Regions from separate parts of the Bacillus sp. XF8 genome, predicted to be linked through region 3. Evidence: riboswitches for the same ligand, from Rfam matches in the RefSeq annotation. Region 3 holds a riboswitch; each other region holds the start of a gene.

Region 1 (7,802 bases), on a different contig from region 3:
AAACGAGTAAAATGGTTCCTTTATATTGTGCTAGTGTTTCTTTTAATGCTTCTTTCGCATACACATCTAAGTGATTCGTTGGCTCATCTAAAATTAAGACATTACTCTGCATTAACATAAGTTCACATAAACGTACCTTCGTTTGCTCTCCACCACTTAAAAAACAAAGAGGCTGTCGAATATGCTCTTCTTTTAAACCACATCTTGCTAAAGATTGACGAATTTCTTTTTGCGTCATATCTGGACGTCTTGACCATACTTGCTCAAGTGGTGTAATTTCTGTAGCAAATTCTTCTTGTGCAAAATATGCGGGCTTTACTTTCTCTCCAATACGAACTGCCCCACTTAATGGTTCTAGTTGTCCTAGTAACGTTTTTAACATCGTTGTTTTTCCTATTCCATTATGACCAACAATCGCAATTTTTTCGCCCCTTTTTACTTGTAAATCAAATGATGGAAATAATGCTTCTGTATAACCAAATTGTATTTTTTCCGCTTGTAATATACGACTCACAGGTTCAGTGTGAACTTGAAAATGAAAACGCGGCCTTGGTGCACCGTCAGGATTTTCAACTATTTCCATTTTTTTTAATACTTTTTCACGGCTTTTTGCCTGCTTCGCTTTTCGGATTTTATTTTTTTGAATAAAACTCTCTAAATTTGCAATTTCCTTTTGCTGTCTTGCATAAGCTGCTTGTAATTGTTGCTTCTGCAATTGGTAACTTTCTAAAAATCTTTCATAATTCCCCGTATAGCGCTTTATTGTTTGCCCTTCTAAATGATAAATAACATTCGTAATATGGTTTAAAAACGATTCATCATGGGAAACGACAATATAAGCATGCTCATACGCTTGTAAATACGCTCTTAGCCAATCTATATGAACCGTATCTAAATAATTTGTTGGCTCATCCAGCAATAAGATATGTGGCTTCTCTAAGAGAAGCTTTCCAAGTAATAACTTTGTACGCTGACCACCACTTAATTTTGAAACATCTTTTTTCATACCTAAGTCTAACAAGCCTAAACCGGCTGCTACTTCCTCTATTTTTGTATGAACTTGATAAAAATCTGAACCCTCTAGTATATTTTGTAATTCTCCATATTGTACTAATAGCTTCTCTAACTCTGCTTCCTTTGCCATCTTTTCAGCAATGACTATCATTTCACGTTCAATCGTATACAGATGAGAAAATGCACTTTGTAAATATTCTTCAATCGTTATCCCTTCTTGTAAATCAATATGCTGCTCTAAAAATCCCACCTTCGCATGTGGAAACCATTCAATCTTCCCTCCATCAGGCAAAACTTCTCCAGTTAAAAGACGAAGTAACGTTGATTTCCCTGCACCATTACTTCCAACAAGCCCGGCGTGCTCACCTTGTAATAATCGAAAACAAGCATTATATAAAATGGTTTTATCTCCATACGTATGCGTAAGATTTTCTACTGTTAATACACTCATTTTTGTTCTCTCCTTTTCTTTATAACTAACAAGCCAAATAGAGAGAACAGCAAAATAAAGATCTTATTGAATTGTGTATACATGAAAAATGAGTAAGGTGAACACACCTTACCCATTACAATTTATTATCGTAAAAAAGGATTAAGGCTCTTTACCTGCTGTCTTCAATTTGGCTTAAACTTTAAAAATGGGCAGACTTCTCCCATATCAAGCTAAAACCATTTGAAGAACAGTCGATAAAGTCATCTTATCCTTTCACTCCTTTATGAATCATTATTGTCTTATAATAAGCATGTACCATGCTCTTATATTTTATTCGTTATGAATCTTTTTGTTCCTCTTTTTCATTAAAAAATTTTTTCAAACAAAAAGCCTCTTAACAATTATTATATCAAAAATTGTTAAGAGACTTTTATTACTTCTGCATATAAGGAGCCAATATTCCTAAAATCTCCGCTTTATCTTCTTTCAGCTCAAGAGATGTTAACATTTCCATCGTTCGAGGACGGGGTAAGTTAACATTCACCTCACCTACAATTGTTGCTGGTCTTTGAGACATGATAAATACACGATCAGACAATAATATTGCTTCGTCTAGATCATGCGTTACCATCACAATTGTTTGCTTCTCTTGATGCCACGAATTTAAAAGCCAACGATGTACTTCCATTTTTGTAAATGCATCTAACTTACCGAACGGTTCATCAAGTAGCATAATCGGCTTTTCACATAAATAGGTACGAAGAAAACTAATACGCTGACGCATACCACCAGATAATGCATCTGGATAATGATTTGCATATTCAGCTAGACCAAACTGCTCTAAGGCTTCCATTCCTTCTGTAAGTCGCTCTTTCTTTGGCTTCCCTTCAATTTCTAGTGGAAGAACAATATTTTGCAGTGCTGAGCGCCATGGAAGTAACAAATCTTGCTGCGGCATATAACTTACAATATCTTGTTTTTGAACAAGGGTATCATTATAGACCACCTCACCACTAGTCGCCTCTTCAACACTCGCAATTAAATTTAATAACGTACTTTTTCCGCAACCACTTGGGCCTACGAACGAGACAAACTCACCTTCTTGTATAGAAGCACTAATTTTTTCTAGTACATTTTTCCCATCAAATGCTTTCACAACATCTTTTATTTGTAATCCGTTCATTTTTCACTTGGAAGGAATTCGTTTGTAAAGGCATCTTTTACTTCAATTTTCTTTTTAATAACTTTGTTATCATGTAAGAAATTCATGTAATTCGTCCAAACTTCTTCCTTCTGTACTCCCCACGCTTTCGCATCATCTTGATACTTCGTACTTAACCATTTTTGGCTCTCTTGTACTAACTCTTTATTAATGTCCGGTACATTTTCAATTAAAATATCAGCAGCTTCTTTTGGCTCTTTAATTGCAAAATTATATCCTTCTGCTGTTGCACTCATAAACTTTTTCACAAAATCTTTATCTTGCTTTGTATGCTTTTCACTTGTAATAATGACAGGACTATAGAAATCTAACGCTGGATCTAAATCTTTTACCATAATTGTATTTAATTCTTTTCCTTGTCGTTTCGCTTCAATGCCATCCCAACCATAGTAAATCCATTCAAAATCCGCATCGCGACCAATCGATTTAAGGAAATCTGTTTGTCCAAGAACAATCTTTTCTACTTTACTAAAATCAGCTTGATGTTTATCCATAATTGTTTTTAACGTCGCTTCTTCTGCTGGTGCCCCCCAGCCCCCATAACGCTTTCCTTCAAAATCTTTCGGGGAAGTAATATTATCTTTTTTCAGTGATGCAAACGCTGACGTGTTATGCTGAATAATTGCTCCAATCGAAACAACCGGTATTCCTTCAACACGAGCCGATGTTACATTTTCTTGATAACTCACACCGAAATCAGCTTTTCCTGAAGCAATCATTTGCTCTGCCGATACGTTATCACCTGGCTGAATAATTTCTACATCTAAACCTTGTTTTTTATAGTAATCTTTCGTCTTCGCTACATATAAACCAGTATGATTTGTATTTGGGAACCAGTCCAAAACAATTTTTACTTTCTTTCCTGTATCTGTACTCTCTTCTTTCTTTGCTGCATTACAACCAACAACACTGGCTGCGAGTAAAGCCGCTAGCATCACTTTTAGTCCTTTTTTCATTTTTTATCGTCCTTTCTGTATATCCATGGTGCTGTTAGTCTTGCCATAAATTCTGCGATAAAATACAAGAGCAATGTCACCATTACGATAATTGCTGCGATACCAAATACACGAGCTGTTAAAAAGGATTTTGTTGCGCGCGTAAGCATGACACCTAATCCTTCACTCGCACCAAGCCATTCCCCAATAATCGCTCCCATCACGCTATATGTAACGGCAATTTTTAACCCTGAGAAAAAGTATGGAAGTACAGCTGGAAATTTCACCTTTTGATAGGTTTGCCATTTTGTCGCACGCATTGTTTTTAATAACTTGAGCATGTTTTTATCTACGGTTTGAAAACCTTCTAAAATACTAAGAGCAATTGGAAAGAAGCAGACAAGAATAACGACCATTACCTTTGGCAACATTCCATATCCAAACCAAATAATAAATAGAGGTGCTAGCACCACAATCGGAATTGTTTGCGAAATAACGAGTAACGGATTAATTAAAATGCGAAATAGCGGAATAACATCCATAATAATTGCAATACTTGTTCCAAGTAAAATCGCAAAAAACAAACCAATTACAACTTCTTGCAGTGTTTGCATTGTATTTGGTAACAATAAATCTTTCATTCCAACTAGCTCTTGGACAATCGCAGAAGGCTTTGGTAAAATCCACGACTCAATTTGAAATAATGTAACCACTCCTTCCCATATAGCAATGAGAAGGATTAGCCAAATCGTTGTAATTGTTATGTTAGATCGTTTCTGGTTTTTCATATTCATCACGGTACTTCCAAACTTTCTCATCAATCGTTACACCAGTACTTGGACGATAATGGATTTTAATAGAAGTAATAACCTCTTCTGCTCCAGCATCGACACAAGCTTGTTGTGCACGCTTAATGACATCAAGAAGCACGTCTAATTCTCCTTCTAGCGTTGTTTCCATCGCACCTACTTCATAGCGAACACCCGATTGTTGTACGACTTCAATTGCTTTATCAACAACAGCATATACATCATTCGTTTTTGCTTGCGGTACTACTGAAAATGAAATTGTAACTTGTTGTGACATATTAAAATCCCCCTTGCAAAATATGTTTGTAAAAAGAAAAGGCTTTCCTACCATCACGTAGGAAAGCCTTGTATGCAAGTTATTATAGAATAACATATGCTACATCACTTTAAGTAACTCCCTACGCTGGCATTATCCAGATCAGGTTGAGGGTCGATGCTTTTTACATCCTCTCAGCCAATTGGCTCCCCGGTCCTTAATTCGTTTTCATTGTAGCATGATTTATTTTTTCAAACAAACTTATAACACAGAAGACATTGCTTCTGTTCTATTAGATTACATTTTAAAATAACTTTGTTAGAACATAAAGTGAAACTTTAATCAGTTGGGGTCTTACTGCCCGTTAATGCAGGATAAATGAAGCAAGATAACTAAATCGCCCCTTCCAATACTTTTTTAATAAAGCTTCTTGTTAAGAAACACACAAAAAAAGTTCTTTTTTTCTAACAAATGAATATAAATTCATTTGTTATAATTATAATTCATTATTAATCTTACGTTTTCTCCGATTATCTATTTGCATTCAATTTTTTTTACTACTATAACAGTTTTTCTTTATAGAATAATAAACAAAAACTACTAAAAAAATATGTACCCTACTAACAATTTTTCAATATAATCAACTTGTTAATCAAAAGAAATCTGTAGTATATTTTCCCCATTAACTATTGATACACCTTCAAATAATGGACACATTTTCCTTTTAACCAATTCGATTTATTAGTCATTCAAAGTTCTGTTTATATGTCTTTTCTGAAAACACAAAAATATTAATCTCATAAATATACAGGTTATAATGATGGCGTCGAGAGATAACCGATCAAATAATTATGTTTTATCGCCTCCAGAGAAAACGTTTACACTCTCCCGATAATTATATTTAAAAAGTAAATGAATGAAGGGAACTGAATTAGTATGGAAATGTTAAAAGGTACTTTACTGTTACTCGCTGTACTTTCGTGTATGTCATTATTTTGCTTTAAAGCTCCTAATGGAATGAAAGCTATGGGTGGTCTATCTGGCGCTGCTTGTGCGACGTTCTTAGTAGAAGCCTTTCATAGTTATGTAACAGGTGATTTAATCGGAATTCCATTTTTAAAAGAGCTCGGTCAAATGGCAGGTGGCCTTGGCGGGATCGCTGCCGGTACACTTGTTTGTTTAAAAATGGGGGTAAATCCGGTCTATTCAATGATGGTTGGTGTAGCTTTAGCTGATTTTAAATTATTACCTGCATTTATAGCTGGTTACTTAGTCTCTTTCCTTATTAAAAAAATTGAAAAACGTGTTCCAGAAGGTATCGATTTAATTGTCGCTGTATTAGTTGCTCCAGTTGTAGCGCGTTTATTAGCAAAAGCAATTGCACCAATAGTAGTCGGAATTTTACAAAATATTGGTGACGTTTTAGTATCTGCTGGTACTGGAAATCCAATTTTATTAGGAATTGTTCTAGGCGGAATTATTCCAATCGTTGGCATGAGCCCATTAAGTTCCATGGCTTTAACAAGTTTAATTGGCTTAACTGGTATGCCAATGGCAATCGGTGCTTTATCAGTAACAAGCTCTTCTTTTGTTAACTATATGCTATTCAAGCGTATGAAATTTGGTAACAAATCTACTACAACTGCAGTTGCAATTGAACCATTAACACAAATCGATATTATCGCTGCAAATCCAATTCCTATCTATTTAACAAACGCAATGGGTGGCATGATTGCCGGCGTAATTATTGCATCGTTTGGACTGATCAATAATGCTGTGGGCACAGCAACTCCAATTGCTGGATTAATGGTAATGTTTGGATTCAACGATCCAGTAAAAGTACTAATGTGCGCAGCAACCATTATGGCCACTGGCTTATTATCCGGTTTTATCGGCTCATTAATCTTTAAAAACTTTAAAATTCGTAGAAGTGACGAAATTAGAGAAGTTTCACAAGAAATCGCTGCTTAATCTATAAAAAAACTAAGCTTGGAGGAATAAAACATGAAATACAAATCAATGTTCGATATTATTGGTCCAATTATGGTAGGTCCTTCTAGTTCCCACACTGCTGGTGCTGCTCGGATAGGTGTTGAAGCTAGAACACTATTTGGTGAACAACCAGAAGAAGTAAATATTTCATTTTATGGTTCATTTGCAAAAACATATAAAGGCCATGGAACAGATGTAGCGATTGTCGGGGGATTAATGGGATTTCCAACAGATGACTCGCGTATTCCAAAAGCATTAAAACTAGCAAAAGCAATCGGGATGAATGTTAATTTTCATGAATGTGAAGAAGAAAGTGAACATCCAAACACAGCTCGTCTTAAGTTAATAAAAGGCTCGCGAAAGATGGAATTAGTCGGTATTTCAATCGGTGGCGGTATGATGGAAATTACAGAGATTGACGGTAAACGTGTAAGTTAGTATTCATTAGCAATATCTCCTACATACAAAACTTCCAGTAAAGGATTGATAATTATGATGTTCAAAACAGTCGCAGATCTTCTAGAATTAACAAAACGAGAAAACGTGTCTATAGCTGAAATCATGGTTCGTCAAGAAATTTTAGCTACAGAATCTTCTCGCGAAGAAGTAATCGACCGTATGAAAAAAAAGCTTACGATTATGGAAAATGCTATTTCTCAAGGACTAGCAGGGGTTAAATCCATCACTGGTTTAACTGGGGGTGATGCCGTATTAATGAAACAGTATATTGAAAGTAAAAAAGGACTCTCGGGAGATATCATCCTCAATGCAGTTGCAAAAGCTGTTGCAACAAATGAAGTAAATGCAGCAATGGGCATTATTTGTGCAAACCCAACCGCAGGATCAGCTGGTACAGTTCCTGGTGTATTATTTGCAGTAAAAGAAAAATTACAAGCAACAGAAGAACAAATGCTAGAATTTTTATTTACAGCTGCTGCATTTGGAATTGTCACTGCCAACAACGCTTCCATCTCTGGAGCTGCTGGTGGTTGTCAAGCTGAAGTCGGTACGGCTAGCGGAATGGCGGCAGCTGGTGCAGTTGCTATGGCAGGAGGTACACCAAAACAATGTGCAACGGCGTTTAGTATTGCATTAAAAAATTTATTAGGCCTTGTATGCGATCCTGTCGCAGGCCTTGTAG
Region 2 (7,802 bases), on a different contig from region 3:
ATGGATCATTCCAATGATCATAATAGCGATAGTTACTGTTAGAATCGCTTTTCTCATCCAAAAATCCCTCCTCGAATAATCACTTATAGCATACATATATGTATGCTATGTTCGGAATATCCTCTAGATAAATTACATCATCATCTTTAAATAGACTGAAAAACCTTCCCCTTTTTGTTTGTAATTTCAAATCCACCTCTTTTTATCACACTTTTAACTCTTTTCATTAACTTACATGATTGTAATGTTACTGTAAGCTAACTCGATAGTTACCAAAACGTTATTCTTATAAAATGAAATTAGAAGCGAGGTTAAACAAGACATACTTTTGCTTCTCTAAATTTAAAAAACAATACATTTGTATTTACTATAAAGCATATAAAAAGGAGACAAGAAAAATGAAAAAATTAGTAGGAATCGGGTTAGCAGCAGCAATTTCATTAGGAGCATTATCAGGTTGTTCTTTATTAGGAGAGAAAGCAAACGGTATGGTTACTTATGGAAGTGAACAACAAGTTAACCAAGTAATCGATAAAAACAAATCTGATATAAAAGAAAAAGACACATATAAGATGAAACTTGCCACATTAGAAAGTAAAAAAGTACTTGTAATGGATAAGAAGACTGGTGAAGAACTAGTGAAAAAAGAGCTACTTAAAAAAGTAGAAAAAGATAACACAAAAGCAATTGATAAATTACCAGCTGTGACAGCGGATCAAGGTGTATTATTTGCGAAAGAAAAAGTAGAGAATGCTACAATTGATGGAGCAAAATTAAAATACGAAGGTAACACAATTATCGGTGATGGTCGTTCTTATGCAGATATGTTTGCAATCGTAGATGATGCTGCATATGAAAAAGTAAATGGCGAAGAGAAATCTGTAGGTGTACTGAAATTTGATAAGGATCCTAAAGATAAAATCCAAGATACTACTAAAGAAACAGAAACAGTACAACTTGTGAAAATTAAAAAGTAATAAAAAAAGCTTTGCGAAATTCGCAAAGCTTTTTTCACTACTTATTAACGACATGCTCTCTATCAAGACTACAACTATTTGACTGACATGACTTATTTAGCGAACATGCTGCACATTTTCCTTTTTTACTTCTCTTCACAAAATTGAATAATGTATATCCTGCATAACCAAAAATGATAGCTCCAATTACAATATTGACCATCATTATGATACATCTCCTTCTAGAATCCAAGCATGGATCCGACTTGGTATATAACGAGCGTTAATACATAAGCAATAATAAGTGGATACACCACAGAGAAAATTGTCCATTTTACAGACCCTGTTTCACGGCGAATCACAGCTACTGTCGCTAAACATGGGACGTATAATAAAATAAAGAACATGAACGCATATGCTGATAATGCAGTATAGTGCGCTCCCATTACATTTCCTAATACATCTTCTTTCACCGCATAAATAATGGCCATTGTTGAAACAACAACTTCTTTCGCTAAAAATCCTGTTAATAATGACGCTGCTGCTTGCCATGTTCCAAAACCGAGCGGTGCTAAAACTGGCGCAATAAAGCCACCAATCATCGCTAAGAAACTTTCTCCCATATCAACGCCAAATCCAGATGGACCCGCATAATTTAATAACCAAATCACCACCGAACCACCAAAGATAAATGTACCAGCTTTACGTACGAAACCTTTTCCTTTTTCCCACGTACTCAGCCACAATGTTTTTGCTTGTGGTACACGATAAGGCGGAAGCTCAATCACAAAAATAGACTTTTCTTCTTTTAACACTGTAAGAGACATTACCTTTGTAACTAATAGTGCAAGTACAATACCGGCAATGTATAAAGAGAACACAACAGTTGCCTGACTATGTGGGAAAAAGACTCCCGCAAATAATGCATATACAGGTAAACGTGCTGAACAAGACATAAATGGCGTTACTAATACTGTCAGTAATCTCTCCTTCTCTTGCTCAATCGTTCTCGCTGCCATAATGCCTGGAACGTTACAACCGAAACCGATAATCATTGGAATAAACGCCTTCCCGTTTAAGCCAAAGAACTCCATAATACGGTCCATAACAACCGCAATTCGTGCCATATATCCTGAGTCTTCTAATAATGAAATAAAGAAGAACAACGCAAAAATTTGCGGAACGAATACTAATACAGCTCCGACACCAGCAATAATCCCTTCCGTAATAAGAGCCTGAATAAACTCAGAAGCCCCAATATTTACGAGTCCCGCTGTAACCCAATCCGTAAACTGTCCACCAAGAAATTCATCAAGCATATCTGATAAAGGCGTCCCAATCCACGTAAACGTAACCTGAAAAATAAAAAACATAACTGCTAAAAAGATTGGAAGTCCCAATATTTTATGTGTAATTAACTGATCGATTTTTTCTGAAAAAGGAATCTTTCCTTCCTTTTCATGATGAATGACATTTGTTTTTAACTTTTCAATATACGCTGCACGTGTCCTATAAATATGTTGTTCCAGCGTTACATCAAGTTCTGCCTCTAATGCTGATCGAATCGCTATAAGCTTTTCATAAACAGGCAATTTCTTTACTTCTTGCTCTACTACTTCATTGTTACTTAAAAATTGAAGTACAAGCCATCTTGGATGTTCATAATTCTCCCTAGTTAGAAGATCCATAAGATCTGTAATTCCTGCATCTACTTGTTTTCCATAAGAAAGAATGAAAGGTTTTTCCCTCTTCTTCTCACTCTCATGAAGAGCAGCAAGTAACTCTTCACAGCCTTTCCCACTTCTCGCAACAACAGGAACGACTGTTACTCCTAATATTTCTGATAATCTTTCTACGTTGATAACGATTCCACGCTGCTTCGCAACATCAATCATATTTAAACCGATAGAAACTGGTTTACCAAATTCTAATAACTGCAACGTTAAATGCATATTGCGCTCAAATTGAGAAGAATCCACAATATTTAACATATGCTGAAATTCTTCTGTTAATAGAAACTTTGTAACGACACCTTCATCACGAGAAACAGGATTTAAATCATATACACCTGGCAAATCAATTAGCGTTCCTTGCTTATCTTTTAACTTACCAACTTTCTTCTCTACCGTTACTCCGCTCCAGTTCCCTACATATTCATAGGAACCAGTTAGCGCATTAAACAATGATGTTTTCCCTGTATTTGGATTCCCTAGCAATGCAACCTTATTCACGCTAATTCCACCTTTATCATTTTCGCGTCACAATGACGAATACTAATTAACTGTCCACGGCACTCTAATGTACATGGGCCATTGAACATTGCTTTTTGTTTTATACGAAGCTCGCATCCTTCTGATAGGCCAAATGCAGATAGACGTCTTTTCAATAATTGATCCAGTGCCTGTAAATTTTTCACTCGTACTTTTTGACCTATACTTATCTCAACTAAACTCATAATCTCCCTCCTCAAAAGAGAATGATAATTATTTTCAGAAAAAATTATATCATATTCTTTTTATCTGGTACTATAGCTCTTTCCTACCTATTTATTAACTTTTTGAGACAATTGTATGTAAATACACACATCCATTTGTCATTCTCATCCATTTCGCTTACAATGAACTTAACAAATAAAGAATCTCGTTATCACAGGGGGAGCCTCGTTGCTGAGAGGGAACACTTCGTTCCGACCCTTAGAACCTGTTAGTTAATGCTAACGTAGGAATTGTGCGAACGTCGAAATACATATACCTCATTATTTTCTACTTACGTATTTCATATCTCCCTTTGGTAATCATTCTTTTTTGTGCAACTTGGATTTAGGGGGAATGACAACATGCGTAACACCAATTTACAAGCGATGATTGAATCTGCAATCCTTGCAGCCTTTGCCTTAATCATCGACATTTTACCACTATCGATTAAACTTCCAACAGGCGGTTCTATCTCATTTGCTATGATTCCTATTTTTATTATCGCTTACCGCTGGGGATTTAAAACGGCTTTCTTAGGAGGGCTAATTTGGGGACTACTACAAATTGTAGTCGGCGATGCATATATTTTAACGCCTGTGCAAGCGTTTATCGAGTACTTCATTGCATTTGCTTTTGTCGGCTTTGCAGGTTTATTCTATCGTCCCATTCAAAAGGCACTTGCAACATCTAGTCTTGGCAGTCGCAAAGATAAGCTTTCATCCAAAGGCAATCAAGGAAAAAAAGTTTTTGTTTATATTATCCTTGCTACATTTGTTGGTAGCTTTGCACGTTATTTCTGCCACTTTATCGCGGGTATTATTTTCTGGGGACAATATGCGCCGAAAGGTCAATCTGCAGTCCTATATTCATTAATCGTGAACGGTAGTACAATGCTTGCTTCTTTCGCATTATGTACAGTGTTACTACTTCTTTTATTTACAACTTCACCACGCTTATTCAAAAGCGTTGGTGCATATAATATGAATTCAAAAAATAAGAGCGCCTAAATGGCGCTCTTATTTTGTATAAATTAGGATTTAATCTTTATCAAAATGTCTATAAGAACGTAATCCATCTAGAAAGAACTGAAAATTTTCCGTCAAGACAGTAATGATAGGATCTTGATAATTCTCTACATTGACATGAATAACTCTCGGTTCTCCATTCTTTCCACACCTACTATAATCTAACATAACCGCATCGTGGCCAGCTGTTGAAGATTCACTAATCAAAATCCCAATGGATGGATATTCAAACTCTTCCATCTTTATATGGCATTTGAGAAGAAGGTTCTTGAGAATTCGCAGTTGTTTCAGTCAAACTCCCTTTTGATTCTATCTTCTCAAAATGCTCTATCTCTTCTATTGTTAAATCTTGCGCGGAACTTTCCCCTTATACCATTCAAAGGAATAATAAGCCCCCATAAGAATGCCAATTATCTTCAAGAAAGCAAAATTCCCTATACACACCTCTCTATTTACGGGATAAAAAAAACATTGTAGATTCCCTCTACAATGCTTTTTTTAGTGTCTCAGTATCTACATGTTACTTTCTTGTGATTTCAGAGTAGGAGAGTCCGAAGCAATAACTATTTGTCTCGACTCAGTTTTCTTTAAGTGATTAGTGACGTTACACTTACGACGTTGAACAACCCATGACTTTATAGGGTTTGTAAAAATGACTCTTCGCTCTTCATTAGGGGTCTCTTCTTTAAACTTACAACTTTCGCTCCATTTACACCATTTCATTGTAAACTTAGAAGAAGAATGATCTTGTTCTCGATCAAACAAATACGAAAAACTCATATCTCCAGCTAACGTAACTGTGTTAGTAGCCGATAATAAAGCAATGGTTGCCCAACGTCTCTCCATTCCCTTCTACTCCTTTTTCACATATAGTGCCTAAAGCTTACTTTACCTAAAATGTGCTTGCCTTTTACCTTACATATATAAGTTTATCCAAAACACTAGCATTCAACTATCGATTTGTCTTACAATTCACCTTACATTTTTGTAAGGAACGAAAAAACCTTCATTTTATAAATGAAGGTTTTAAGTCATTTCTTATCTATATATTCTTTCATATCGTCTAATCCCGTTTCATACAACTGCAACAACATTCCATGAGAGATAGCACCAAGGACTAACGTCATTCCAATAAGTGAAACTCGAATAACTGGAATATCAATTATATAAGACAACATACCAAGAACGATTGTTAATAGCAGCGCTTTTATAAATGTAATACTTGTGTACTGTTTCTTTTTCATGATTATCACCCTTCATGGAAGCGTTTTCTCGATATGACTATTATATCATATCATCAGATCTTTTGGTGGGTATTTTTGTAAAAAGACTTTCCTTTTTGAAAACAAAAACGGCCTCTGAAACAAATCAGACTCTTCTTTATTCACTCCCTTTTATATAACAAAACCTCTACTATCTAAATATGCTAGACGAAAAATAATACTCTATACTCGTTCTCTCCTTTTATTCTCACTTGGCATGGGGCAGGGAGAGGATCTGACCGCTTCTATGCATGGCCGGATGCTCTCTCCCACCTAAAAAGAAAGATTTTATTTCATTTTTTTAATTTGTATTTATATATTATGTTTATACCCGTTCACTACTTTCGACATACAAAATAAAAGAATCATATAAAAAACAACTGGAATCATAATAATTCTTGGCTCTAGCATTAATTCTCCATAGTAATAACTAATTACATTTGCCCAGTCATTTAAGTATGGAAAATATCTACTAAATTGATCATGAGCTTGCCCGGAAACAATTTTCGTTCCCCCTAAAAATAATTTAAAAAGGGCAAGATGTAACATAATTAATAATACTTGGACCATCTGCTCTCCAATTTGAAATATAATTTGTGGTTTCAATACTTTCATAATATGAGTTCGAAACACGTGCCATCTGCTTCCTCCTAATAGAAAAGAACTCTTTACATATTCTTTGTTCCAAAGTTGCTGAACTTCTTTATGAAAAAATCGTGTCATGCCTGGCACTGCTACAAAAACGAATACAAGAAATTGTATACATAGTACTTCTATATTTGTGACAATAGGTTTCGTTCGTAGCTCATAAATGATAAATGGTGTAAGAAATAAAATACAAAATAAAGTTTGCGGAAAAAATTGCAAACTAACAGTAACACGTTGTAAGAAAGAAAATCCCCACTTATCATTACGAATGAACAAGCTCATCAATAAAGAAAGGGTTACTCTAGCAAGTGCCACACAAAATGCAATTAAAATTGTATACTTAGCTCCATCTATTATTTTATAAAATAAATCTTCTCCTTCTCGATCCGTCCCAAACCAATGTGTACGGGAGTTTGAAAAAGGGGCCGCTTCAACGATTTCTCCCTTTTCATTGTATCGATATTCCACTGCCTTAGGCTCCTTCTGAAAATATGGGAGTGCAATACTCATTATTAATAATAAAATAATCGGGAATAAGAAGTACTTATAACGCTGGTTACGCATACAACTTCCTCCTTAACCAATTCAATCCTACTATTACTCCATACATAGGAACTATAAATAACAGTAACAAATAAACGATAACCGCTGGCTCTTGACCACTAATCAAAATTGAAAACAAACCTTTTATATGAAACATGTATTCAAAAACGAATAAGCTTGTTATTAATGCTAGTAATATGGATTCAATATGATTCACAACTGAAGCTACGATATTACTAACAATATGCTTACATAAAATATACAGACTACTAAAACCTTTCGCTTTCACAAACATAACATAATCTTTTTTCTGTTCCTCACCTATAAGTAGCATTTGGAATTGAAATAAAGAGATTGTAGGTATAATAGCTAAAATGAGAATTGGTAATACAACAGATGAATTGTGCATTGTAGAAAATGGATGTAATGGTAAAACCCCGGTATACCTATATATACTTACCATTAAAAGTTGAAGAAAAAAAATCAGGAAGATATCTGGAATTATTTTAAGAAAAAATACAACTTCTTCTATCACTCTCTGTACACGCCGCGGTAAAATCGCCGTAATGATACTACATAAAAAAGACGAACAAATAGAAACTATGAGCGCTCCAAATATAAGCACGAGTGAATATGCATATGGCTTAAATATAAGCGGAAACAAAGGAAATTCTCTTTCTTGCATCTTAAATATTTGCACATTGTTTGAAACAGTCGCTACTTGTGTAGCCATTTTCAGCTTTAATTCTTCTGGGTGTATCAACGCAGAGATAACATGTATACATTGTGTAAAAAAATGCTCTATATGTATCCCAATTTTCTTTCCATCTATAAATAACATCGGAAGACTTACAATCACTACAAATAGCATAATCATGATAAATAACTGAAGAA
Region 3 (7,802 bases):
TAAAGAAAGTCACTGTCCATTTATTTAGCTTCCCTTTTACAACAATTACAGCCAGACCTATCATAAAAAATATATCGCCAAAACTGTTTATTGCCTTCCACCACTCTTTAAGGTATATCCCACCACCAACAATTACTATATATGTTGCAATGAGAAACGGTATTATGTGTAGCAAAATCTTTTGTCTAGACATTAATTTCTATTCCTTTTCTATATATTAAAAACACTCTATAATACATTATATTATAAAATAAAGTATTCTTCTTAATTATTAATTGATTTTATAAGATTAATTAATAATTAACATCCGTCTCACCACTCTTTTTCATTTGTTTTATCCATTCTTCATTCTCCTTCCACCAAATAACGCGTTTTTTAAAATTTCTTCATACTTTATTTATAATTCAGACACATCTGTCATGCTACTTTCCTAATAATTAGTGATATTATTAATTTATCGAATTCGACTTAATTCGATAAATAATAAATAGCCTTCTTTACCCTTGCATCCCTGCCCCTACCTAGCAGGGATGCTTGTCATTATTTTTATATCTGCAAGGGTGTGATGAACAAGAGATCCGAGACTTGAAGATACCATTTTAATACGATTATACTTTCACTCATAACGCATATACTTCACACGATAGCATATTTACTATTTCTCATTCACTCCCAAAGCTCCACGCGCCATCTCCATATGCGCCTCCTCCTTCGTCTGAAGAGCAAATAATCCAATCATCACCGGATAAGCAGCACCAAGTTCAATAATGTGTTCAAGCATTCTCGGCCAAACTTTCCCTCCTGCTTTTTCATATTCGTTTAACAATCCTTTCAAATTATCCTCTCCAAAGATTGTGAGATAAAGAGTAAAGTCAGTAGCTGGATCCGTTACTTTCGCTTCTGTCCAGTCTAACAGGCCTGTTACTTTGGCATTTTTATCAACTAAAATATGCGGTGGATGTAAATCACCATGAACAAATGCAGAATGCTCTGGCCAATACGTTGCATTTGCAAGCCATTTTTGCCAGCGCTCCCATAGTTCACCTGACACACCAAGTTGCGACTTTATTTGATGCATCCTGTCTATTAACAATTGCTTTGCTTCAGCAGGTTGAAGAACTTCAATTCCGTGTTTAGTCGCCTCATTATGATCAATCGAATGCAAAGCGACGAGCGATTCTGCTAAAGATCGAACAAACGTTATAGATGGTGGATTATTTTGAATGTGCCACACATAATTTTGTATTTCTAAATCAATCACAGCAGCGGGATTACCCTTTACTAATGGATAAGCCATTAATTCTGTTGTATTGATTTTCCAATTTGGTACTGCAACAGGTAAATACTTTTGAACAAGCCCTAGTATTTTCCCTTCTAACGCTCCTCTTTCAATGACATCTGGTCTTCTTGGTTTGCGAAGCACCCATGAACTCCCCTGTTCATCAGTAGCGAACACCACTTGAAAGTCCATTCCTGATTCATTTAATTCAGCGCTTTCTTTATTCAATTGTAAGCCATTCTTTTCAGCGATTTTTAAAATTTCTTCTATACTTTTCTGTTCATTTGCATTTGTCATAGATAAACACTCCTTTAAATTTCTTCATATAAGCACAAAAAACACAGGCTGATTACCTGTGCTTTGAGTAAACGGAATAATTTATCACAAATAAACTGAAAAAATCCCCCTTTTTAAATCGTGATCTTCTCAGTCTTATGAAGGGTCTTTGAATAAAATGGAATAATTTATGATTCACACCTCATCCGAAAAATAGAAGTGATTATAAATCATATGGCATTATTTATTATAGTTGTAAAGACACAAAAAAGAGAGCAGTTTTGCTCCGCTCTCTTTTTACGTATCACCCAAATAGGGTTTACCTTAAATTAGGCAGACCAATCCCGATTACTCTGCGCACAGGCAGAGCCTTTGTAGCACTATTCAATTAGCGGCTCAAAGTATGAAATCGGAATCTAAAAAATGCCATCAGGTAAATTCCTCCGTTCTTTATAGTTGCTTACATCATACTATGATTATATGTGTCTCTCAATAAAAAAATGATTTTATCTTAAATGTAGAGAATCGTTATTAAATAATACTGTTCCTATTTTTATTTCGATTTTCCTTGCACCCAAGTAGCAATATCATTTATAACATACTCAGGGATATTGGCAGGACTATAATATTCATCCGGTTTACTTAATTCCCCATCTCCTTCTGTAAAGAAGTGATTTAACTTTGGATAAAGTCGATAATCTACGTTATCTCGCTCTTTTAATTGTTCTTTCCAGAGAGGAATTTCGATTTTTGATTGAACTTGATAGTCTCTTTCTCCTTGAATAATAAGAAGCGGTGTCTTTTGTTCCCTGGACATTTCTGCTGCCTTAGTTTTACGGATAGAATCCCAAAATACTGGTGAGCCTAAATGAAAATCTTTTGGAGGATTCTGGCTAGAGAAATTAGGATCATTTAATAATTCAAATTGCGATTTGTAAAACTGATATTCTTCAGGTTTCATTCCTCCAATAGAAAACAAGTAATCCAATTGATCTAAAACAACATCTTGGATCGTACGAGCTGGTCCTCCCATCACAATTGCCCCAGCAATGTTTTGGTTTTGATCTTTTTCAATCATTTGCGGGACCATCATGCCCCCTTGGCTATGGCCGAGAATATAAATTTGATTTTTGTCTATCCCTGGTTGATTTTGCAGAAAACGAGTTGCAAGGAGGGCATCATCTGTTGTCTCTTTATCAACTGTGTAAAAAGGGCTTAATTGTGTTTTTAAGCTATGTTCGTACGTTCGTTTATTATAACGAAGGACAGCAATTCCTTTTGAAGCAAGACCTTCAGCTAGATCGCGAAACGGTTTTAATGCAAATGCAGTTTCGTCCCTATCACTGGCTCCAGATCCTTGAACAAGAATAACCACTGGAAAAGGTCCATCCCCCTTCGGAACAGACAATGTTCCTGGTAATGGAAACGCGCCACTTCCAACTACTACTTCTTTTTCAACAAATGATTCAGGCTTACTATATGATGGGCGTTCTGCAACAGAATTAAACGACATGCTAAGTTGAAAATCATCTATTTTTCCAGATGGATCCAATTTAATTAGTAAAGGCACAGTGAATTGTTCAAAAATTAATCCGATTTCTACATTTGTATGAACGGAATTTGTTTCTTTTTGTTTCACTTCCCCGATTCCGATAAAATGACCTGCTTGTAATTGTAGCGGGAGTCCCTTCCAATAGCTTTCCAACCATTTTTCAGATATTACCTTTTGCAAAGATCGAGAAGTTAAATCAAATGCAGATTTATAATTTTCAGTATTCATATCACGGATAAATTTAAGAGTAGTAGATATAAAAGGGTTTTCATCGCTGGTATTCTCTACTTCCTTAATATTTGTGTTTGTTTCTTTTAACATTGAGGTTAATTGCTGGCTGAACAATGGATTATTATACGAATTAATAAATAAATCAGGATAAAAACTTGTTTTCAATTCATCTGTATTTTTCATCTCATTCAAACCGGGTGCGATGGAGAATTTCGTATGTGTAGTTGTTTCTTCCGCATATGTAACAGTCGGAATGCTTATCGCAAAAATTGTACTTACAAGTAATAACTTATTCCCTATTCGTTTTCTCGTTCTCATATTTTTCGATTCCTCCAATATTAAATTTTTATAACTATCGTACAATCTAGGTAGTTACATTTTCTAAAAATACGTTTGTTGATTATTTCCTTTAATTAAATTCTTATCCCTAGGAAAGCTTTCAAGAAAAAGTGAATGATTTGCTAAATTTGAAGTATATCAATCTATATTCCAATTATTGTAAGATAAATAGAGAGCAATAATTTTCTTTACAGCTATTTCCTCCCTCTTAAGAATCTTCAATAAAAATCATACTCTCCCTCTTTTTATTGTGTAATTTTTTTATAATATGTCCGCAACAAATTACTGAATTTAATTTTTCTAAAACGTAGAGATTATTTTTGTACACTAAAAAATGACTAAACTAAGTTAGCCATTTTTTGTAATCCGCAGTTACTTTTGCAATGTGAGTAATATCTTTTCCTTACAAACTTACACCTTCTCCCTTTTCTTCCACTGGCCACTTTTCTAATGTGTAAGCCATCTCCCAAAATGAATATTCATACTGGCTGCTAATTACAAAATGTTGTTTCATACGCTTACGATCAGCTTCTGTTACTGTTTCAGCAATTGCATCTAATCGTGCAATTTGCTCTTCTACTAAAGTACGGAACCAGTCAGAGCCGTATGCGGAAATCCATTCTTGGTAAATTGGTTCTTCGGGTTGACATTCTTTCAAACGTTCACCAATTTCATAATAAAGCCAATAGCAAGGTAAAATCGCTGCAATAATATCCCCTAAATGTCCTTCATAGGCAGCACGATACATATGTGATGTATACGCATAAGCCGTCGGTGCAGGAACGAATGATTCTTTTTCATCTTCAGTAATTCCTAATTTTTTTGCAAAATTCTCATGTAACGATAATTCAGCTTGGTATGTATTTTGTGCATGATGCGCCATGCGAGCTGTCGTTTCTAATTCAGTAGCTTTCGCCGCCCCTAACGTTTGGATTCTTGCGAAATGACTTAAATAATATGAATCTTGCAGTACATAATAGCGGAAACTAGCTAAATCTAGCGTTCCATCTCCTAGTTTTGTGACAAACGGATGGTTAAAGCTTGTTTCCCAAATTGAATTAACTTCTTTGCGTAATAACTGTGAAAATGACATTATAAGACCCCCAATAAATATATAAATTACAAATAATAGTTACAATCTGTATTTTTTATAAAATAGAAAGCTAAAACAGATTTCTCCACCAATTGTTTATCAGTACCTAGACGACTTGCCCTTTTACCAAAACTTGACTTTCAGCAGCATGCAGTGCATATAAATGGATGCATAAAGTGAAACTTTAATCAGTGGGGGTTTTCTTCATCCCACTACTGATTATTAGCCCTCACGAATCGGGCTTTTACGGGCAGTTAATCCCCCACCTAACTTCTTTGCTTTCGCTGAACTTTGAGGTGGGGGTCTTACTGCCCACAAATAGCGGGATAAAATAAAAAGCACTTTCTCCACATACGTAAAGAAAGTGCTTTGGAAATCATCGATATTTTATAAATATAATGTCCCATCACTTCCACTTCCCTACGCTGGTATCAGCCAGATCAGGTCCTAAGGGTCTCAAAGGTATACTTTGATCTCAGCCTATCTAAAGGCACTCCTAGTGGATCGATATTAACTATTTAATTTGATACTTATCATAACACAATTCATAGAACTGTCAAATATTATTTGAACGTTCAAACTTTATAAAATATTTTTCATCTATTCCCACTAATTGTTCAAGCCGCTCTTTAACATTTAAATTACAAACACCACCGTGGTAACAAATTACAGTCTCAATATCAAACTCTAAAAATCTTCTAAGCGATTCTTTAGCTATTTCCATATATGGTGTCGTTTGCGGGACGGGCCCTTTTAAGTTTCCATCAACGCATACCATTGCGTCACCTGCAATTAATGCTTTATATTTTTCACTATATAAACTAATATGTCCCGGAGTATGCCCTGGTGTATGAATTACTTTAATGCCTCCGAAAAAGGGTAAACTTTGTCCATCTTTTAATGTTTGATTTACTTTTGCTATAGGTGGATTTTTATATAGAAATTGCATAACTTCCGGAAGTGCATCCCATTGGTCTTTATTCATGTTACTTGGATTTGTTTTCATTAAATGCACTTGTCCTTCAATATACGGCTTATCTAATTCATGTGCGTACACTTCAATAGGTTGATCTGCTTTTTGTTGTATTTCAGGAAGACTCCCAATATGATCTATATCCTGATGTGTTAAAATGATTGTTTGTAATTGTTCGAAAGGCACACCAACATCATTCATCACATCACGAATTTGTTTCAATTGTCCTGGCATACCAGTATCGACTAATATAGCTTCTTTTTCATCATATATTTGTTCGATATAAATTAATCAAATCTTTTAAAGCCGCTGCCGCTGCTCCTCTTGGGCTCGAAGCTCCTCCGGTTGAAGTAACTTTTCCCATCGTATCAGTATGAAAAGTGATTCCTTTTTCCGTTCCATTTACATGAGCCAACGGATGTTCTTTCCCTATTTCACACGGGCAGACTTCAAGTTTAAGATTTCCTGAATAATCTTTATATGCTTTTGCTATTAGTTTTAGAGATTTACCTTGTTCTTTCGCTTTCAGTATATCTTGTTTCGTAACACTTTCTATACCTTTTATAGATATACAATTCAATGAATTTTCTGCTTGCAGCAAACTATTTGCCAATAATAATAGTTTACAAGCACTATCCATTCCACTTACATCTAATGATGGGTCTGTTTCAGCTATTCCTTTTTGCTGTGCTTGATGTAATGCTTCCTGGAATGTTACATCTTTTTCATACATGTCTGTAAGAATATAATTTGTTGTTCCATTTAAAATACCTTCTATGCTTTCAATTTGACATCCAGCTAAACTAAATTGTCCAATATCTAAAGTTGGGAGTGCAGCTGCAGTTGCACCGCTGTAGCGAATACGTACGTTTGCTAGTTTTGCTTTTTCTTTTATTTCTTGCCAATTCGTAACAAGTGCTCCTTTTGAAATAGACACTACATCCATATGGTTTTTAATCGCTGTTTGAATGTATGTTCTTCCAGGCTCGCCAGTTTGAAGATTTGTTGGTGTAGATTCTATTAATACATTACCAAAAGGAATTTTTTCACTTTTATCAAGTGGATAGTGTTTGATATATTTCTCTAATGCACAAGAACCAGTACCATAAATTAATAGTTCTTTAATATGTAAGCCCTTGTCATTATAAAGATTGACTGTACTTCCAATAATTCCAGTAAAGACAAGTTCAATTCCGTACATCTCTTTTATATATGCATCTTTCTCCAATACCAATTTCACAAACTCTTTTCCAACAGTTCCATATCCAGATATCACTATGTTAACTCTCATATCATCACCTCAAACTATTATGCTATTTTAATGTTAGCTCCATTATACTCCGAAGGTACGATACAATTCACGAAGTAAAAACTCCCTCACCATACTTTGAGGGAGTTCTTGCTTTTCAATATAAATATGAATCCAGTTATTTTGGTAAATTGGATAACTTTTCAGCAATTGTCCGGTAAAAAGTATTAATATCAGAAAAACCTAATGAGTCCGAAACACTTAGTCCAACCATATCAAGGTGATCCCAATTTTGTTTTGTCTCAATATGATTCCATTTTCCAATCTCTGGTGCACCATTATTATTTATGATTGTATCAGTTGATGGCCCTACCATCGAACTTGTATTTACCACGCCGTCATTTTGCCACCAAGATGAATCAATGAATGGTTGATTTTGTTCGTACCTTTCATATGATCCTAAGAAAATCGCATTCCCCATTAACGTTTTATTCATTGTGATGTGCGGTAAGTGAAGCCCTGTTATAGGAGCTGCTTGTGTGGCATGTCCACTGTAAGAAAAATAATATACGTCTGGTTGCGCTTTTACCCATTCATTCAATTCCCTCGCCCCATCTGTACTTAAATCCCATTGACTTATATCTTTCGTCCCATTCCAAATGGAACTATTTAACACACGATTTGAATATTGAAGAAATGACTCTCCGGCTTTCTTTTTAATTCCCCATTGATCCAATTTAAAGTCGTATAGTGATAGATTGTTATTTTCTCCAATTCCAGCAGTTGCAACTAGTAATTGCTTTACGGCTG
Region 4 (7,802 bases), on a different contig from region 3:
GTTGCAAGCAAACTGGGTAAAGAATTAAACGAAGATCCTGAATACTTAAAGCGTTTAAAAGAAGGCATGATTCCTAAACTCGAAGAAAAGGAAAAGTTCACCGGAACAAAAGGCGCGAAACTATCTGTTCTTCTTTTCTTATTCGCAACAATTTTTGTTGTTCTTCTTGGCTCATTTGAAGCCCTTCGTCCAGGATGGATGGTAGATGGAAAGTTGGTTCGTCTATCGATGCCTTACACAATTGAAATGATTATGCTAACAATTGCTGCTCTTATTATTATCTTCTGTAAACCAAATGTAGAGAGCATTGTATCTGGCAATGTCTTTAAAGCAGGTGCTACAGCCGTTGTTGCAATCTTCGGTATCGCTTGGATGGGAGACACATTCTTCAATGGAAACTTAAATATGATTCAAGGATCCATTCAACACTTAGTAACAAGTGCACCTTGGTTATTCGCAATTGCACTATTTATCTTATCAATCTTACTTTATAGTCAAGCAGCAACAGTACGTGCGTTAATGCCACTTGGATTGTCACTCGGCATTTCACCTGCACTACTTATTGCAATGTTCCCGGCAGTAAACGGTTATTTCTTCATTCCAAACTACGGAACAATTGTTGCTGCGATCAACTTTGACCGTACAGGAACAACACGTATTGGTAAATATGTATTAAATCATAGCTTTATGATTCCTGGTCTAGTCGCAACATTCGCTTCCATTGGAATTGGGATGCTACTCATTTCAATTATGTTTTAACATACAAAAGCACAAACTTTTTCTGAATAAAGTTTGTGCTTTTTCATTTAATCAAACGTTTGTTTAAATTATTCATTCAACAATTTCTACGTTATACCCTTTCTTTTCTATCCCACTTAATACTTCTTCAATATGATTTTTATCTTTTGTTTCTAATGATAAATGGAGCTGTGCATACCCTGGAAACACTTTTGTTCCAATTCTCTCTAAATGAATATGTAATACGTTCGCCTCAAAACTTGTTACAATTTCGAGTAAGTGTTGCAAATGTCCTGGTTTATCTTTAATCATTGTTGCGATATGAACAAATCGGCCAGCTTCAACCATCCCATGTTCAATAATACGAGTAATGAAGTTAACATCAACATTTCCACCACTTAAAATCGACACAACTTTTTTCTCTTTCACAGGAATTTTTTGATAGAGTAAAGCAGCTAATGAACTAGCACCTGAGCCTTCTACTAATAATTTATTTCTTTCAAGTAGCATTAACATCGTTCTCGCAATTTCCATTTCATCCACACAAAAAATATCATCTACATATCGCTCTACAAGCTGAAATGTTAAATCACCTGGCCTTTTTACAGCGATACCATCTGCCATAGTTGGGGCCCCATCTACTGTTATCACTTTCTTTTCTTGCAATGATTGCTTCATCCCCGGACAAGCAAGCGCTTGTACACCATATATTTTCACCGACGGTTTTTGTTCTTTAATCGCCAGCGCAACACCTGCAATTAAGCCGCCGCCACCAACTGGACAAATAACAGCTTCGACGTCATCAAGCTGCTGCAATATTTCTAAACCTACCGTCCCTTGACCAGAAATTACAGCATCATCATCAAATGGGTGAACAAACTTCGCACCCGTTTGTTCTTTTAAATCAAGTGCATAAGCTAAAGCATCGTCAAATACATCACCTTGCAATTCCACATGTGCACCATATCGCTTAGTCGCAAGCACTTTACTGAGCGGTGCACCTTTGGGCATCACAATCGTACAGGGAATATCGAGCATATTACTAGAATAAGCGACTCCTTGTGCGTGATTTCCAGCAGATGCTGCAATAACTCCATTTTCTAATTCACCTTTATCAAGAGAAACCATCTTATTATAAGAGCCTCGCACTTTAAAAGAACCCGTCTTTTGTAAATTTTCAAGTTTTAAATACACTTCATTATGCGATAACTCACTGAATGTACTTGAATAATCCAGCGGTGTCATATGTACAATGCCTTTCATTTTCTCATGAGCAGCTATAATATCTTGTAAAGAAATCATGTTGTCGCCTCCGAAACGGATATATTCATACATGTTAGTTTGAGCCGCACCAATGTTTTTATGCTGAAAAGTAAAACTTTAATCTATTCTGTTACATATTGAGATAATCATCCGTCCTTGAATCTTTGATTTTTCTTTCCAAAAGCATCAAAATTTGGATGATCAATTTTATAATGTGTAGCTTGAAAAAACATTGATATTAATAAAAGTCCCACCGATAGTATTCCTAATACAATCCCACCGCCTACATGCTCTCCATACCTTCCGTTCAGCTCTGTATTAAAAAAATAACCTGCAAATCCTGCAGTTCCCCCACCTAAAAAACCTACTCCATAAATCATTTTTCCAATTGTTGTTTTTGGATTAATTGCTTCTTTTAAAATAGTTTCACGAAATTTATAACCTATTATTTTACATATCAAAAAATACCCTACCATTCCAACACCAATAAACCCCTTACTTCCCCATCTATACCAAGTTGCGACTAAAGTAAATATGCAAGATAAATCAAATTGAATAATACCAAAATAAATGCGCCACCCTAAATACTGTTCCCACTTAAATAAGTAAGAAAATACAGCCAAAAAAAGGTTTAAAAGCAAACCGGAAATAACATATAATATACTATCTGGCCATGTAACTAAACATACACACCCAAAAACTAACGGAAAAAAAACACTATAATAAATGCCTTTATATAGCCTTATATCTTTTTTTGTATTCAAATTTTCACTTCCCTATATACGTTATATAAAGTATAACTTTTATCCCTGGGAATTTCTTCACCCTCCATTGATTATTGCCCCTCATCAATCATACTTTTTGCTGTCCCCAAATAACGAGATCACTCTTTTTCCAAAATTGAGCGTATGGATTTTCCAATCCCATTTTAAGAGTAGTATCTATCACCAATCATCCTTTTCCTACAAAAAAAACTCAAATCCCTATTTTTACCTTTCCATACCCATTAAAACTCGTCATTGAAATACAAACTATTACTAAATAAAAAAGGGGAGGCGGCTTATTTCTATTTAAGCTGCCTCCCCTTTTTTATTTATTTACTTGTTCTATAAGTTTTTTTGTACTTTCATAAGGTGAATCTGCTAAACTTATCGCTGAAATAATGGAAACTCCATCTGCCCCCGCTCCTATAACAGAAGCAGCATTTTCAACTGTAATTCCTCCAATTCCAACAATCGGGACTGTAATCCCCGCCTTTCTAAAATGACGCAGACCTTTCGTTCCTTGTACTGCTTTTGTATCCTTTTTCGTGCTCGTTGGAAAGATAGGTCCTACTCCTAGATAATCCGCCCCATTTGCAATTGCAAAATGTGCTTCCTCTACCGTATGAGCAGATACTCCGACAATTTTATCTCCCATTTTTTCACGAACTGATGTAATTCCTTCGTCATCTTGCCCGACATGAACACCATCTGCATCTAATTCAATTGCTAATTCCACATCATCATTTACGATAAATGGAACATTATATTCTTTACAAAGCGCTTGTAGCTGCTTAGCAAAATGCAACCTGTTCTCTCCAGTTAAAGCTCCTTCTCCCTTTTCACGAAATTGAAAAAGTGTCACTCCGCCATCTAGTGCTTCTTTCATTACTTGTAATGGGTCCTTTTGGCAGTTATTACTTCCCATAATAAAATATACTTGCAATAATTTGGACATTTGTTGTTTATCAATACGCGCCATGTCTCTCATCCCCTCTTACTGCACCTCTTGGAGATTTCCATATTGCTCGATATCATTCGCAGTAGTGTTTGCTAGCTGATTCAAAAATTCAATTTGGAAACTTCCTGGTCCTAATTCTACTGTTTTAACAGCAGCTATTTCTGCTGCCACGCCATAAAATGTTAATGCAGCAACTGCTGCTTTTACATAATCTTTTTCAACTGCTGCAAATGCTCCCATTACAGAAGTTAATAGACAGCCTGTTCCTGTGACTTTCGTTAAAATCTGATGACCATTACGAACGATAACAGTTCGCTCACCATCTGTCACAACGTCTTCTTTTCCGGTAATCACCGTAACTGTATCTAGTTCATCTGCCGCTTGTTTCGCAATTCCTACAACATCACCGTTTCCGATTCCAGCATCGACACCTTTAATTTCCCATTTCTCATTAATTACATTAGCAATTTCCGCTGCATTTCCGCGAATCATTGCTAAATCCACTTCACTTGGAATGTACCTTGCAACTTCTGTTCGATAAGAAGTTGCGCCTGCACCAACTGGATCAAACAATACTGGTACATGATTCGTATTCGCTGATTTACCAGCAAGTAACATTGCTTCTACCTCTTCAGGACGAAGTGTACCCATGTTTAAAACAAGTGCTCCAGCAATACTAGCCATTTCCGCTACTTCTTCTTTTGCATATGCCATAACAGGTGAGGCCCCTAATGCAAGTAAGCCATTCGCTGTAAAATTTGTCACAACAACATTTGTAATATTATGCACAAGTGGATTAGATTCTCTTACTTTCTCCACTACTTTTTTGATTTCTTGTATATTCATTCTTTTCATCTCCTAACTTAATAGTGGGAGATACACAAAAAGACACTTCGCGTATGCAAAGTGCCTGAACATGTGCTTTTACACTCTCCCTACGCTGGCATTATCCAACAGGTTCAAATGGTCAACGACAGATTAGCCGTACTCTCAGTTTGCATCCGCAAACTCCCATGTGTTTTCTTATTCATCTACTTCAGAGTCTACTCTTATTCTAGTAAAATAACAAGTTCTTTACTCTATCATATATAAATCCAAGTTGATTTTCCAACATATAAATTGCGGCTATGAAAAATAAAAAGAGACTTCCTCTCATTTTCTCCTTCTGTTTTCACATGGCATGGGGCTAAAAAAGGAACTGACCGCTTCTATCCACCGGCGGATTCTCTCTACCACCTAAAAGGAATGGTTTTATGTCGGTCTTTCAATCCATATTTATATACAAAAACAGTGATAGGAAATGAATCCTATCACTGTTTCTCATCTTATTATTTTAAGGCTTCAGATACTTCTTTCACCATTGCTGATACAGACTCAAGTCCGCCACCAGATAGGTACCAGTAGTTTGCATCTAAATAGATTACATTGTTGTTTTTCGCAGCATTCGTTTTGCTAACAATTTCATTTTCCACAACTTGTTTTGCAGAAGATTTACCGCCAACAACAGCACCTCTATCGATTACAAATAAGTAATCTGGGTTTTTCTCAAGAATGTATTCAAATGAAATCTTATTACCATGCGTATCCGCTTTAAGTTCTGTATCCACAGGAGCTACACCAAATACGTCATGAATAATACCAAAGCGAGAATTTGGACCATATGCACTTACTTGACCGTCATTTGCTAAGATAATTAAACCTTTTTTATCACTTTTCGTAGCTTTTTCATTTAATGCTTTTATATCTTTTTCAACTGTTGCAATTTCTTTTTTCGCTTGATCTTCTTTACCGAAGATTTTCGCTAACATTTCTGTGTTTTCTTTAAATGATTTCATATAATCTTTTGTATCTTGTTCTACATAAATTGTTGGAGCAATTTTTTCAAATTCTTTGTATGAATCAGATTGTCTTCCAGAAATGATAATTAAATCTGGATTAATTTCATTAATTTTTTCAAAGTCTGGCTCTTTTAAACCACCAACGTTTGTGTATTTTTTATCTTCATATTTAGAAAGGTATTTTGGTACACTCTTTTGTGGTACACCAGTTACTTCAACACCTAATTTATCTAATGTATCTAATGAACCAAAGTCAAATACGACAACTTTTTTCGGGTTTGTTTTAACTTTTGTTTCTCCTAATTTATGCTTAATCGTAATTTCTTTACTTTCACTTGCTTCTGTTTTTTTATCAGAAGAAGCGTTGTTGCTACAAGCTACAGCTACAATTGCAAGCATGAAAGTTAATAATAGCATTGCTAATTTTTTCACTTTAATCACCTCTATAAATTTTTAAAAATTATTTTAAATAGATAGTAAGCTAGTACTACCAAAATAACCCCCACTATGAAAAATAAATACATATATTATTTCCGGCAATTTCCTCAATATGAATATTCATATCATAAATATCTTTCAAAACAACCGGATCAATAATTTCATTTGTTGCTCCTTCTTTCATTACTTTTCCATCTTTCAAAGCAACGATGCGATCGGAGTAACAAGAAGCAAAGTTAATATCATGAATGACAATAACAATTGTTTTGCCAAGCTCTTCAACTAAGCGTCTCAGTACTTTCATAATTTGGACAGAATGTTTCATATCTAAATTGTTAAGCGGCTCATCTAGCAAAATGTATTCTGTATTTTGAGCAATGACCATGGCGATATATGCTCTTTGCCGTTGCCCACCACTGAGCTGATCTAAATACTTATATTGAATATCTTCAAGCTCCATATAACGGATTGCTTCTTCAATATGATTCCAATCTTCCTTTGATAGATTACCTTGTGAATATGGAAATCTTCCAAAGCTAACTAATTCCCGAATTGTAAGTCTTAAATTGATATGATTTGTTTGCTTTAAAATAGAGATTTTTTTGGCAAGCTCATTACTCTTCCATTCGCCAATTTCTTTATCCTCTATATAGATTTCACCAGCATCTTTTTTTAACAGCCTGCTCATCATAGAAAGAACTGTACTTTTTCCAGCTCCATTCGGCCCGATAAAGGATGTTATTTTCCCTTTTGCTATTTTAATAGAGACATCCTCAACAACATTTTTATTTCCATATTGTTTTGATACATTTCTTACTTCTACCATGTCTTGCTCTCCTTTAATAGAAGATAGATGAAGTATACTCCACCAACAAAATTCACAATAACGCTTAAAGTTGTATTAAATTCAAATAATCTTTCAACAATCAATTGTCCCCCTACTAGGGCAATAATACTAATAAATATAGAACCTGCTATTAAATATTTGTGCTGATATGTACGTAAACATTCACGCGCAACGTTAACTACAAGTAATCCTAAAAATGTAATTGGTCCAACTAGTGCTGTAGAAATAGAAACTAGAATCGCAATTACAATTAACAGCTTTTTCACAACTTTATCGTAGTCTACACCTAAATTAATAGCCTCTTCTCTTCCTAGTGATAGTACATCTAATAACTTCAGTTCCTTATACACATATGCAATAACTAATACAATTCCAATAATAGACGTTACAAGTAACTCTGTTTTTACGTTATTTACACTAGCAAACATTTTTCCTTGTACAATTTGAAACTCATTTGGATCAATGAGCACTTGCATAAAGGAAGATAAACTTTGAAAGAATGTACCAAATATTAATCCAATTAACAATAAGAAGTAAATATTGTTGCCTTCCCTCTTAAAGAGAAATTTATAAAGAAATAGCGAAAAGACAACCATTAAACTTATGGATATAAGAAAGTTAATATTTGTATTCATCATCGCGATATGCTGCGATCCAAACACAAACACAACAAATGTTTGAATAAACATATAAAGTGAATCTAAACCGATGACACTAGGTGTTAAAATACGGTTGTTACTAATTGTTTGAAAAATCATAGACGAAAACGCAATTGCTCCGCCCGTTATAACCATTGCCAATAATTTCTTCCCTCTTCTTGGCAATGCATAATCTAACGTATTCATATTTAAGTTAATAAATAAAAATATCCCAATGGCTACAATTGATAAAATGGCAAGCACTGCCAACATTTTTTTATGATTTGTTTGTTTTCTATGCTGCATATGCGTTTCTCC

The links. Region 3 has a riboswitch for thiamine pyrophosphate ahead of tenA (thiaminase II). Riboswitches for the same ligand answer to the same signal wherever they lie in the genome.
Region 1: linked by a shared signal. The riboswitch ahead of J4P91_RS16400 (MTH1187 family thiamine-binding protein) and the one ahead of tenA (thiaminase II) in region 3 are both predicted to bind thiamine pyrophosphate.
Region 2: linked by a shared signal. The riboswitch ahead of thiT (energy-coupled thiamine transporter ThiT) and the one ahead of tenA (thiaminase II) in region 3 are both predicted to bind thiamine pyrophosphate.
Region 4: linked by a shared signal. The riboswitch ahead of thiM (hydroxyethylthiazole kinase) and the one ahead of tenA (thiaminase II) in region 3 are both predicted to bind thiamine pyrophosphate.

What each region holds. Positions count from the first base shown of each region.
Region 1 is NZ_JAGDQK010000025.1:15,593-23,394, forward strand. Features, by position in the region: gene J4P91_RS16380 (ABC-F family ATP-binding cassette domain-containing protein) at 1-1,465, opposite strand, end outside; gene J4P91_RS16385 (ABC transporter ATP-binding protein) at 1,881-2,630, opposite strand; gene J4P91_RS16390 (ABC transporter substrate-binding protein) at 2,627-3,625, opposite strand; gene J4P91_RS16395 (ABC transporter permease) at 3,622-4,398, opposite strand; gene J4P91_RS16400 (MTH1187 family thiamine-binding protein) at 4,370-4,690, opposite strand; TPP riboswitch at 4,792-4,892, opposite strand; gene J4P91_RS16405 (PTS sugar transporter subunit IIC) at 5,606-6,640, shown strand; partial or broken gene sdaAB (L-serine ammonia-lyase, iron-sulfur-dependent subunit beta) at 6,674-7,084, shown strand; gene sdaAA (L-serine ammonia-lyase, iron-sulfur-dependent, subunit alpha) at 7,157-7,802, shown strand, end outside.
Region 2 is NZ_JAGDQK010000040.1:51,766-59,567, reverse strand. Features, by position in the region: gene J4P91_RS22750 (hypothetical protein) at 1-57, opposite strand, end outside; gene J4P91_RS22745 (lipoprotein BA_5634 family protein) at 399-977, shown strand; gene J4P91_RS22740 (FeoB-associated Cys-rich membrane protein) at 1,015-1,182, opposite strand; gene feoB (ferrous iron transport protein B) at 1,199-3,187, opposite strand; gene J4P91_RS22730 (FeoA family protein) at 3,184-3,411, opposite strand; TPP riboswitch at 3,598-3,699, shown strand; gene thiT (energy-coupled thiamine transporter ThiT) at 3,793-4,437, shown strand; gene J4P91_RS22720 (hypothetical protein) at 4,468-4,695, opposite strand; partial or broken gene J4P91_RS29065 (class D sortase) at 4,691-4,854, opposite strand; gene J4P91_RS22715 (hypothetical protein) at 4,969-5,301, opposite strand; gene J4P91_RS22710 (hypothetical protein) at 5,487-5,699, opposite strand; gene J4P91_RS22705 (ABC transporter permease subunit) at 6,030-6,929, opposite strand; gene J4P91_RS22700 (ABC transporter permease subunit) at 6,922-7,802, opposite strand, start outside.
Region 3 is NZ_JAGDQK010000020.1:142,463-150,264, forward strand. Features, by position in the region: gene J4P91_RS13965 (hypothetical protein) at 1-193, opposite strand, end outside; gene J4P91_RS13970 (macrolide 2'-phosphotransferase) at 656-1,576, opposite strand; gene J4P91_RS13975 (alpha/beta hydrolase) at 2,109-3,656, opposite strand; gene tenA (thiaminase II) at 4,081-4,770, opposite strand; TPP riboswitch at 5,171-5,278, opposite strand; gene J4P91_RS13985 (MBL fold metallo-hydrolase) at 5,327-6,031, opposite strand; gene J4P91_RS13990 (homoserine dehydrogenase) at 6,009-7,034, opposite strand; gene J4P91_RS13995 (esterase/lipase family protein) at 7,171-7,802, opposite strand, start outside.
Region 4 is NZ_JAGDQK010000025.1:24,690-32,491, forward strand. Features, by position in the region: gene J4P91_RS16420 (anaerobic C4-dicarboxylate transporter family protein) at 1-759, shown strand, start outside; gene ilvA (threonine ammonia-lyase) at 832-2,040, opposite strand; gene J4P91_RS16430 (hypothetical protein) at 2,148-2,765, opposite strand; gene thiE (thiamine phosphate synthase) at 3,091-3,753, opposite strand; gene thiM (hydroxyethylthiazole kinase) at 3,760-4,578, opposite strand; TPP riboswitch at 4,639-4,748, opposite strand; gene J4P91_RS16445 (siderophore ABC transporter substrate-binding protein) at 5,052-5,993, opposite strand; gene J4P91_RS16450 (iron ABC transporter ATP-binding protein) at 6,067-6,825, opposite strand; gene J4P91_RS16455 (iron chelate uptake ABC transporter family permease subunit) at 6,819-7,790, opposite strand; gene J4P91_RS16460 (ABC transporter permease) at 7,780-7,802, opposite strand, start outside.